DNA from 2 places in the Bacillus rugosus genome. Region 1 is predicted to be linked to the other one. Evidence: a T-box and tRNA genes for the amino acid it is inferred to sense, from the RefSeq annotation. Region 1 holds a T-box; the other holds one or more tRNA genes.
The links. The T-box of region 1 lies ahead of glyQ (glycine--tRNA ligase subunit alpha). A T-box ahead of a tRNA ligase gene usually reads a tRNA of that ligase, here a tRNA-Gly.
Positions count from the first base shown of each region.

Region 2: it encodes a tRNA-Gly, which carries the amino acid that the T-box ahead of glyQ (glycine--tRNA ligase subunit alpha) is inferred to sense. The anticodon was not compared.

Region 1 covers NZ_CP096590.1:2,490,228-2,493,645, reverse strand. Annotated here, with positions in the region: gene era (GTPase Era) at 1-8, shown strand, start outside; gene M0696_RS12550 (YqzL family protein) at 154-297, shown strand; gene recO (DNA repair protein RecO) at 334-1,101, shown strand; T-box leader at 1,141-1,316, shown strand; gene glyQ (glycine--tRNA ligase subunit alpha) at 1,399-2,286, shown strand; gene glyS (glycine--tRNA ligase subunit beta) at 2,279-3,418, shown strand, end outside.
Region 2 covers NZ_CP096590.1:624,041-627,458, forward strand. Annotated here, with positions in the region: gene M0696_RS03285 (glycoside hydrolase family 26 protein) at 1-456, shown strand, start outside; gene M0696_RS03290 (manganese catalase family protein) at 507-1,361, opposite strand; tRNA gene M0696_RS03295 (tRNA-Arg) at 1,697-1,773, shown strand; tRNA gene M0696_RS03300 (tRNA-Gly) at 1,788-1,861, shown strand; rRNA gene M0696_RS03305 (16S ribosomal RNA) at 1,960-3,418, shown strand, end outside.

The DNA.
Region 1 (3,418 bases):
AATATTAATATCTCTTGCTGTGTCATTATCTCACAGGAACAGGGATACATTAGCAAATTTTGTTTAACATGAAATGGAGGACATCTGGTCAAGATAAAGGTAAGAATTTGGAGTTTAGGTAAGCTAGTTTAACTACAGAAAGGTGGGTTTCTTGTGTTGAATTTTACCTGGAACGTATTTTCTCAAACAGGAAATGTTGATACGTATCTTCTTTTTAAAGAACTGGAAAAAGAGAACATGGAAAGACCCGAAGAACTAGAAGATGAGCTAGCCCGATTTGATTATCCAATTTTATAAACCTCTTGGCCGCTCCTGCTTTAGGAAGGTGCGGAAATGCTGACAAAATGTGAAGGAATCGTTCTTCGCACAAATGATTACGGAGAAACGAATAAAATCGTTACATTACTGACAAGAGAACACGGAAAAATAGGTGTTATGGCAAGAGGCGCCAAAAAACCGAACAGCCGTTTATCAGCAGTCAGCCAGCCCTTTTTGTATGGTTCATTCTTAATGCAAAAAACAACGGGCCTCGGAACGCTTCAGCAGGGTGAAATGATCCTCAGCATGAGAGGCATCAGGGAAGATTTGTTTTTAACAGCATATGCTGCGTATATTGCTGAGCTAGTCGACAAAGGCACAGAAGAAAAGAAGCCAAACCCTTATTTGTTTGAATTTATTTTAGAATCGTTTAAACAGCTGAATGAAGGAACAGACCCGGATGTTATCACCTTCATTGCTCAAATGAAGATGCTCGGTGTCATGGGGCTGTATCCTGAGCTGAATCACTGTGTGCATTGTAAAAGCCAGGACGGGACCTTTCATTTTTCTGTCCGTGAAAACGGTTTTATTTGCCACCGCTGTTTTGAAAAAGATCCTTACAGGGTTCCGATCAAACCGCAAACGGCAAGGCTTTTGAGACTGTTTTATTACTTTGATCTATCGAGGCTGGGCAATGTGTCCTTAAAGCAGGAAACGAAAGCTGAATTAAAGCAAGTGATTGATTTATATTATGAAGAATATTCAGGGTTATATTTAAAATCGAAGCGCTTTTTAGATCAAATGGAAAGCATGAAACATCTTATGGATGAAAACAAAAGTTGACATCTGGTCCATCTTTTTATATGATCATTTATTATAAAATATGTTGCAGTGAGAGAAAGAAGTACTTGCGTTTACCTCATGAAAGCGACCTTAGGGCGGTGTAAGCTAAGGATGAGCACGCAACGAAAGGCATTCTTGAGCAATTTCAAAAAAAGAGGCTGGGATTTTGTTCTCAGCAACTAGGGTGGAACCGCGGGAGAACTCTCGTCCCTATGTTTGCGGCTGGCAAGCATAGAGACGGGAGTTTTTTGGTTGCTGCCGCAGTCATTTTATGAAGGAAAAGTGGAGGTGCTTGAAATGAATATTCAAGACATGATTCTAACCTTGCAAAAGCATTGGTCCAGTCAGGGCTGTGTGCTAATGCAGGCTTACGATGTAGAAAAAGGGGCCGGCACGATGAGCCCATATACATTTTTGCGCAGTATCGGCCCTGAGCCGTGGAAAGTGGCTTATGTAGAGCCTTCCAGACGCCCTGCAGACGGCCGCTACGGGGAAAACCCGAACAGACTGTATCAGCATCATCAGTTTCAGGTCATTATTAAACCGTCTCCTGATAACATTCAAGAGCTGTATTTAGATTCCTTGCGTGCTCTAGGAATTGATCCGCTTGAGCACGATATCCGTTTTGTTGAAGACAACTGGGAAAATCCGTCTTTAGGCTGCGCGGGTCTTGGATGGGAAGTATGGCTTGACGGAATGGAAATTACACAATTTACGTATTTCCAGCAGGTCGGGGGACTAGAGTGTAAACCGGTCTCTGTAGAGATTACGTACGGAATTGAGCGTCTCGCGTCTTATATCCAGGATAAAGAAAATGTTTTCGACTTGGAATGGACGTCAGGGTTTACAGTAAAAGATTTATTCATGATGGCGGAATACGAGCATTCCGTTTATACGTTTGAAACATCAGATGTCGATATGCTGTTCCAATTGTTCAGCACGTATGAAAAAGAAGCGATTAAGCAAATGGATAACGGACTTGTTCATCCAGCATATGATTATGTGCTGAAATGCTCGCACACTTTCAACCTGCTTGACGCCAAAGGTGCGATCTCTGTTACCGAGCGGACAGGCTATATCGCAAGAGTGCGGAATTTAGCGAGAAAAGTAGCAAAAACCTATTATGAGGAACGAGAAAAACTAGGGTTCCCAATGCTTAAAGGGGAGGGTTCTTCTCATGAGTAAACAGGATTTACTTTTAGAGATCGGTTTAGAGGAAATGCCGGCGCGCTTTTTAAATGATAGCATGGTTCAGCTTGGCGAAAAGCTGGCAAGCTGGCTTAAAGAAAAAAATATCACTCACGGTGAAGTGAAGCTCTTCAATACACCGAGACGTCTTGCTGTATTCGTAAAGGATGTAGCAGAAAAGCAGGATGATATAAAAGAAGAAGCGAAAGGGCCTGCGAAAAAAATTGCCCTTGATGCAGACGGCAACTGGACAAAAGCGGCAATCGGCTTTTCAAAAGGCCAAGGGGCTAATGTGGAAGACCTGTACATGAAAGAAGTGAAAGGCACAGAATATGTATTCGTGCAAAAATTCCAAGCCGGCCAAGAAACGAAATCGCTTCTGCCGGAACTGAGCGGCTTAGTTACAAGCTTGCATTTCCCGAAAAATATGCGCTGGGGAAATGAAGATTTGCGTTATATCCGGCCAATCAAATGGATTGTCGCTTTATTTGGACAGGATGTCATTCCATTTTCGATCACAAACGTTGAGTCTGGACGTACAACACAAGGACACCGTTTTCTTGGACATGAAGTGTCAATTGAATCACCTTCAGCTTATGAAGAGCAGCTGTTAGAACAGCACGTTATTGCAGATCCTAACCTTCGGAAACAAATGATTCAATCTCAGCTGGAAGCAATGGCTGCAGAAAACAATTGGAGTATTCCAGTTGACGAAGATCTACTTGATGAAGTGAATCATTTAGTAGAATACCCGACAGCTCTTTACGGTTCATTTGAATCTGAGTTTCTGTCAATTCCTGAGGAAGTGCTTGTCACGACAATGAAAGAGCATCAGCGCTACTTCCCTGTCAAAGACAAGAACGGTGATTTGCTGCCTCACTTTATCACAGTCCGAAACGGGAACAGCCACGCGATCGAAAATGTGGCCCGAGGCAATGAAAAAGTGCTGCGCGCGCGTCTATCTGATGCTTCATTCTTCTACAAGGAAGATCAGAAACTAAACATTGATGCAAACGTGAAGAAGCTTGAAAACATTGTTTTTCATGAAGAGCTTGGTTCTCTTGCTGATAAGGTTAGAAGAGTCACTTCAATCGCAGAAAAGCTTGCCGGCCGTCTTCAGGCTGATGAA
Region 2 (3,418 bases), 1.9 Mb from region 1:
GAAAGAATCTCTCTATATAAACAGCTCTACAAAAAAATCTATCATTATATGACCGACATAAGAGGACTTGATCATTTGCTATGGGTTTATTCTCCCGACGCCAATCGAGATTTTAAAACCGATTTTTACCCCGGGGCGTCTTACGTTGATATTGTCGGATTAGATGCATATTTTCAAGATGCCTATTCGATTAACGGATACGATCAGCTAATAGCGCTTAACAAACCATTTGCCTTTACAGAAGTTGGCCCGCAAAATGCAAACGGCAGCTTCGATTACAGCCTGTTGGTCAATGCAATAAAACAAAAATATCCTAAAACCATTTACTTTCTGGCTTGGAATGACGAGTGGAGCCCAGCTGCAAACAAGGGTGCATCAGCTTTATATAACGACAGCTGGACACTCAATAAGGGAGAGATATGGAATGGTGATTCTTTAACACCTATCGTTGAATGAATACGAAGCAGAAGGTGCTCAAGAAGTTTCTTGAGCACCTTCATACCTGATCAGGCATTCATATCGCCTAATCCAGGACTGTGTTCATTTGGCATTTCCGGAAGCACTGGAACAGGGAACCCTGCCGGAGGCTCTATTACTTGTAACTCTCCGCCATTTCTGCTCGGGGATGTTCCTTGATAGATTTCGCCAATTCTTGTCTCATCCAATCTGAAGTTAAACTGCGCATTGTGGTATCCTAATTCAACATACTTTCTGCACTCAGGGTATTTATTAATGTCGTAATTCGGCACAGGTAAGAGCTTCGCCCACTCAACGCCCAATGTCTCGAGCGCTTTCGCAAACGCATTCTGGTGAGCATTGTCGCGTACAATCAGAAAAGCAAGAGTTTCCCGAAACGTCTGATTCGAGCTCATTTCATAAATTCTTGTTTTTTGCAGCACGCCTGTTGATTCAAGAAGCAAGTTATCCAATAGGTCGGTAATTAAGTTTCCATGGTTATACACCCATGACCCATTCCACGGATTGCCTCCTGCATCAACAGGTAAGGAACTTTGCGCCCCAATTATATAATGATGAGGGTTAGCATGTTTAATCGCTTCATCAAGTGGTGCCTGATCTGCACCTTGACTGCCGACTCCTTCTCCGCCTGATTCATCTAATAGAGCATTAATTGTGTTTTGAACCAGTTCAACGTGGGCAATCTCCTCTAAAAAAATGCCACGGAGCAGATCGCGGTACTGTTTTTGTTTTCCTCTGAAATTGGAGCTTTGGAAAAAAAACTGCATCATCGTACGCATTTCTCCGTAATGACCGCCCAATATTTCCTGAAGGACCTTAGCTGCTGCCGGGTCTGACTTATCTGGCTTAATGATATTTATCAGCTCTTCTTTGTAGTAATACATAACACGCCTCGTTTCTTTTCTAGTGATTGGTTTCTTATATCCTTTGTAAAAGGAGATAAAGTCTATACATGATAAAGCGTGAAAGAATAAAATAAAAAAATATAGAAAAAGTATTGACCGAATGAAATACACATGGTATATTATTAAACGTCGCTGATGAACAGCACGAAACAAAACGGAAAACAAAAAAGTTTTTCTAAGGTGTTTACAAGTTTTTAAAAACGTGTATAATAAGAAAAGTCGAATTGAAAAAAAGATTTGCTCTTCAAAAAACATTTTAAAAACTTCTTGACTTTAACTTCAAATGATAGTATGATAGTTAAGTCGCTTGATAAGCGCCCGTAGCTCAATTGGATAGAGCGTTTGACTACGGATCAAAAGGTTAGGGGTTCGACTCCTCTCGGGCGCGCCATTATAAGATACCACGCGGGTGTAGTTTAGTGGTAAAACCTCAGCCTTCCAAGCTGATGTCGTGAGTTCGATTCTCATCACCCGCTCCATTATTAGAATGATCTTTGAAAACTAAACAAGACAAAACGTACCTGTTAATTCATTTTTATAAAATCGCACAGCGATGTGCGTAGTCAGTCAAACTACTTTATCGGAGAGTTTGATCCTGGCTCAGGACGAACGCTGGCGGCGTGCCTAATACATGCAAGTCGAGCGGACAGACGGGAGCTTGCTCCCTGATGTTAGCGGCGGACGGGTGAGTAACACGTGGGTAACCTGCCTGTAAGACTGGGATAACTCCGGGAAACCGGGGCTAATACCGGATGCTTGTTTGAACCGCATGGTTCAAACATAAAAGGTGGCTTCGGCTACCACTTACAGATGGACCCGCGGCGCATTAGCTAGTTGGTGAGGTAATGGCTCACCAAGGCAACGATGCGTAGCCGACCTGAGAGGGTGATCGGCCACACTGGGACTGAGACACGGCCCAGACTCCTACGGGAGGCAGCAGTAGGGAATCTTCCGCAATGGACGAAAGTCTGACGGAGCAACGCCGCGTGAGTGATGAAGGTTTTCGGATCGTAAAGCTCTGTTGTTAGGGAAGAACAAGTACCGTTCGAATAGGGCGGTACCTTGACGGTACCTAACCAGAAAGCCACGGCTAACTACGTGCCAGCAGCCGCGGTAATACGTAGGTGGCAAGCGTTGTCCGGAATTATTGGGCGTAAAGGGCTCGCAGGCGGTTTCTTAAGTCTGATGTGAAAGCCCCCGGCTCAACCGGGGAGGGTCATTGGAAACTGGGGAACTTGAGTGCAGAAGAGGAGAGTGGAATTCCACGTGTAGCGGTGAAATGCGTAGAGATGTGGAGGAACACCAGTGGCGAAGGCGACTCTCTGGTCTGTAACTGACGCTGAGGAGCGAAAGCGTGGGGAGCGAACAGGATTAGATACCCTGGTAGTCCACGCCGTAAACGATGAGTGCTAAGTGTTAGGGGGTTTCCGCCCCTTAGTGCTGCAGCTAACGCATTAAGCACTCCGCCTGGGGAGTACGGTCGCAAGACTGAAACTCAAAGGAATTGACGGGGGCCCGCACAAGCGGTGGAGCATGTGGTTTAATTCGAAGCAACGCGAAGAACCTTACCAGGTCTTGACATCCTCTGACAATCCTAGAGATAGGACGTCCCCTTCGGGGGCAGAGTGACAGGTGGTGCATGGTTGTCGTCAGCTCGTGTCGTGAGATGTTGGGTTAAGTCCCGCAACGAGCGCAACCCTTGATCTTAGTTGCCAGCATTCAGTTGGGCACTCTAAGGTGACTGCCGGTGACAAACCGGAGGAAGGTGGGGATGACGTCAAATCATCATGCCCCTTATGACCTGGGCTACACACGTGCTACAATGGACAGAACAAAGGGCAGCGAAACCGCGAGGTTAAGCCAATCCCACAAATCTGTTCTCAGTTCGGATCGCAGTCTGCAACTCGACTGCGTGAAGCTGGAATCGCTAGTAATCGCGGATCAGCATGCCGCGGTGAATACGTTCCCGGGCCTTGTACACACCGCCCGTCACACCACGAGAGTTTGTAACACCCGAAGTCGGTGAGGTAACCTTT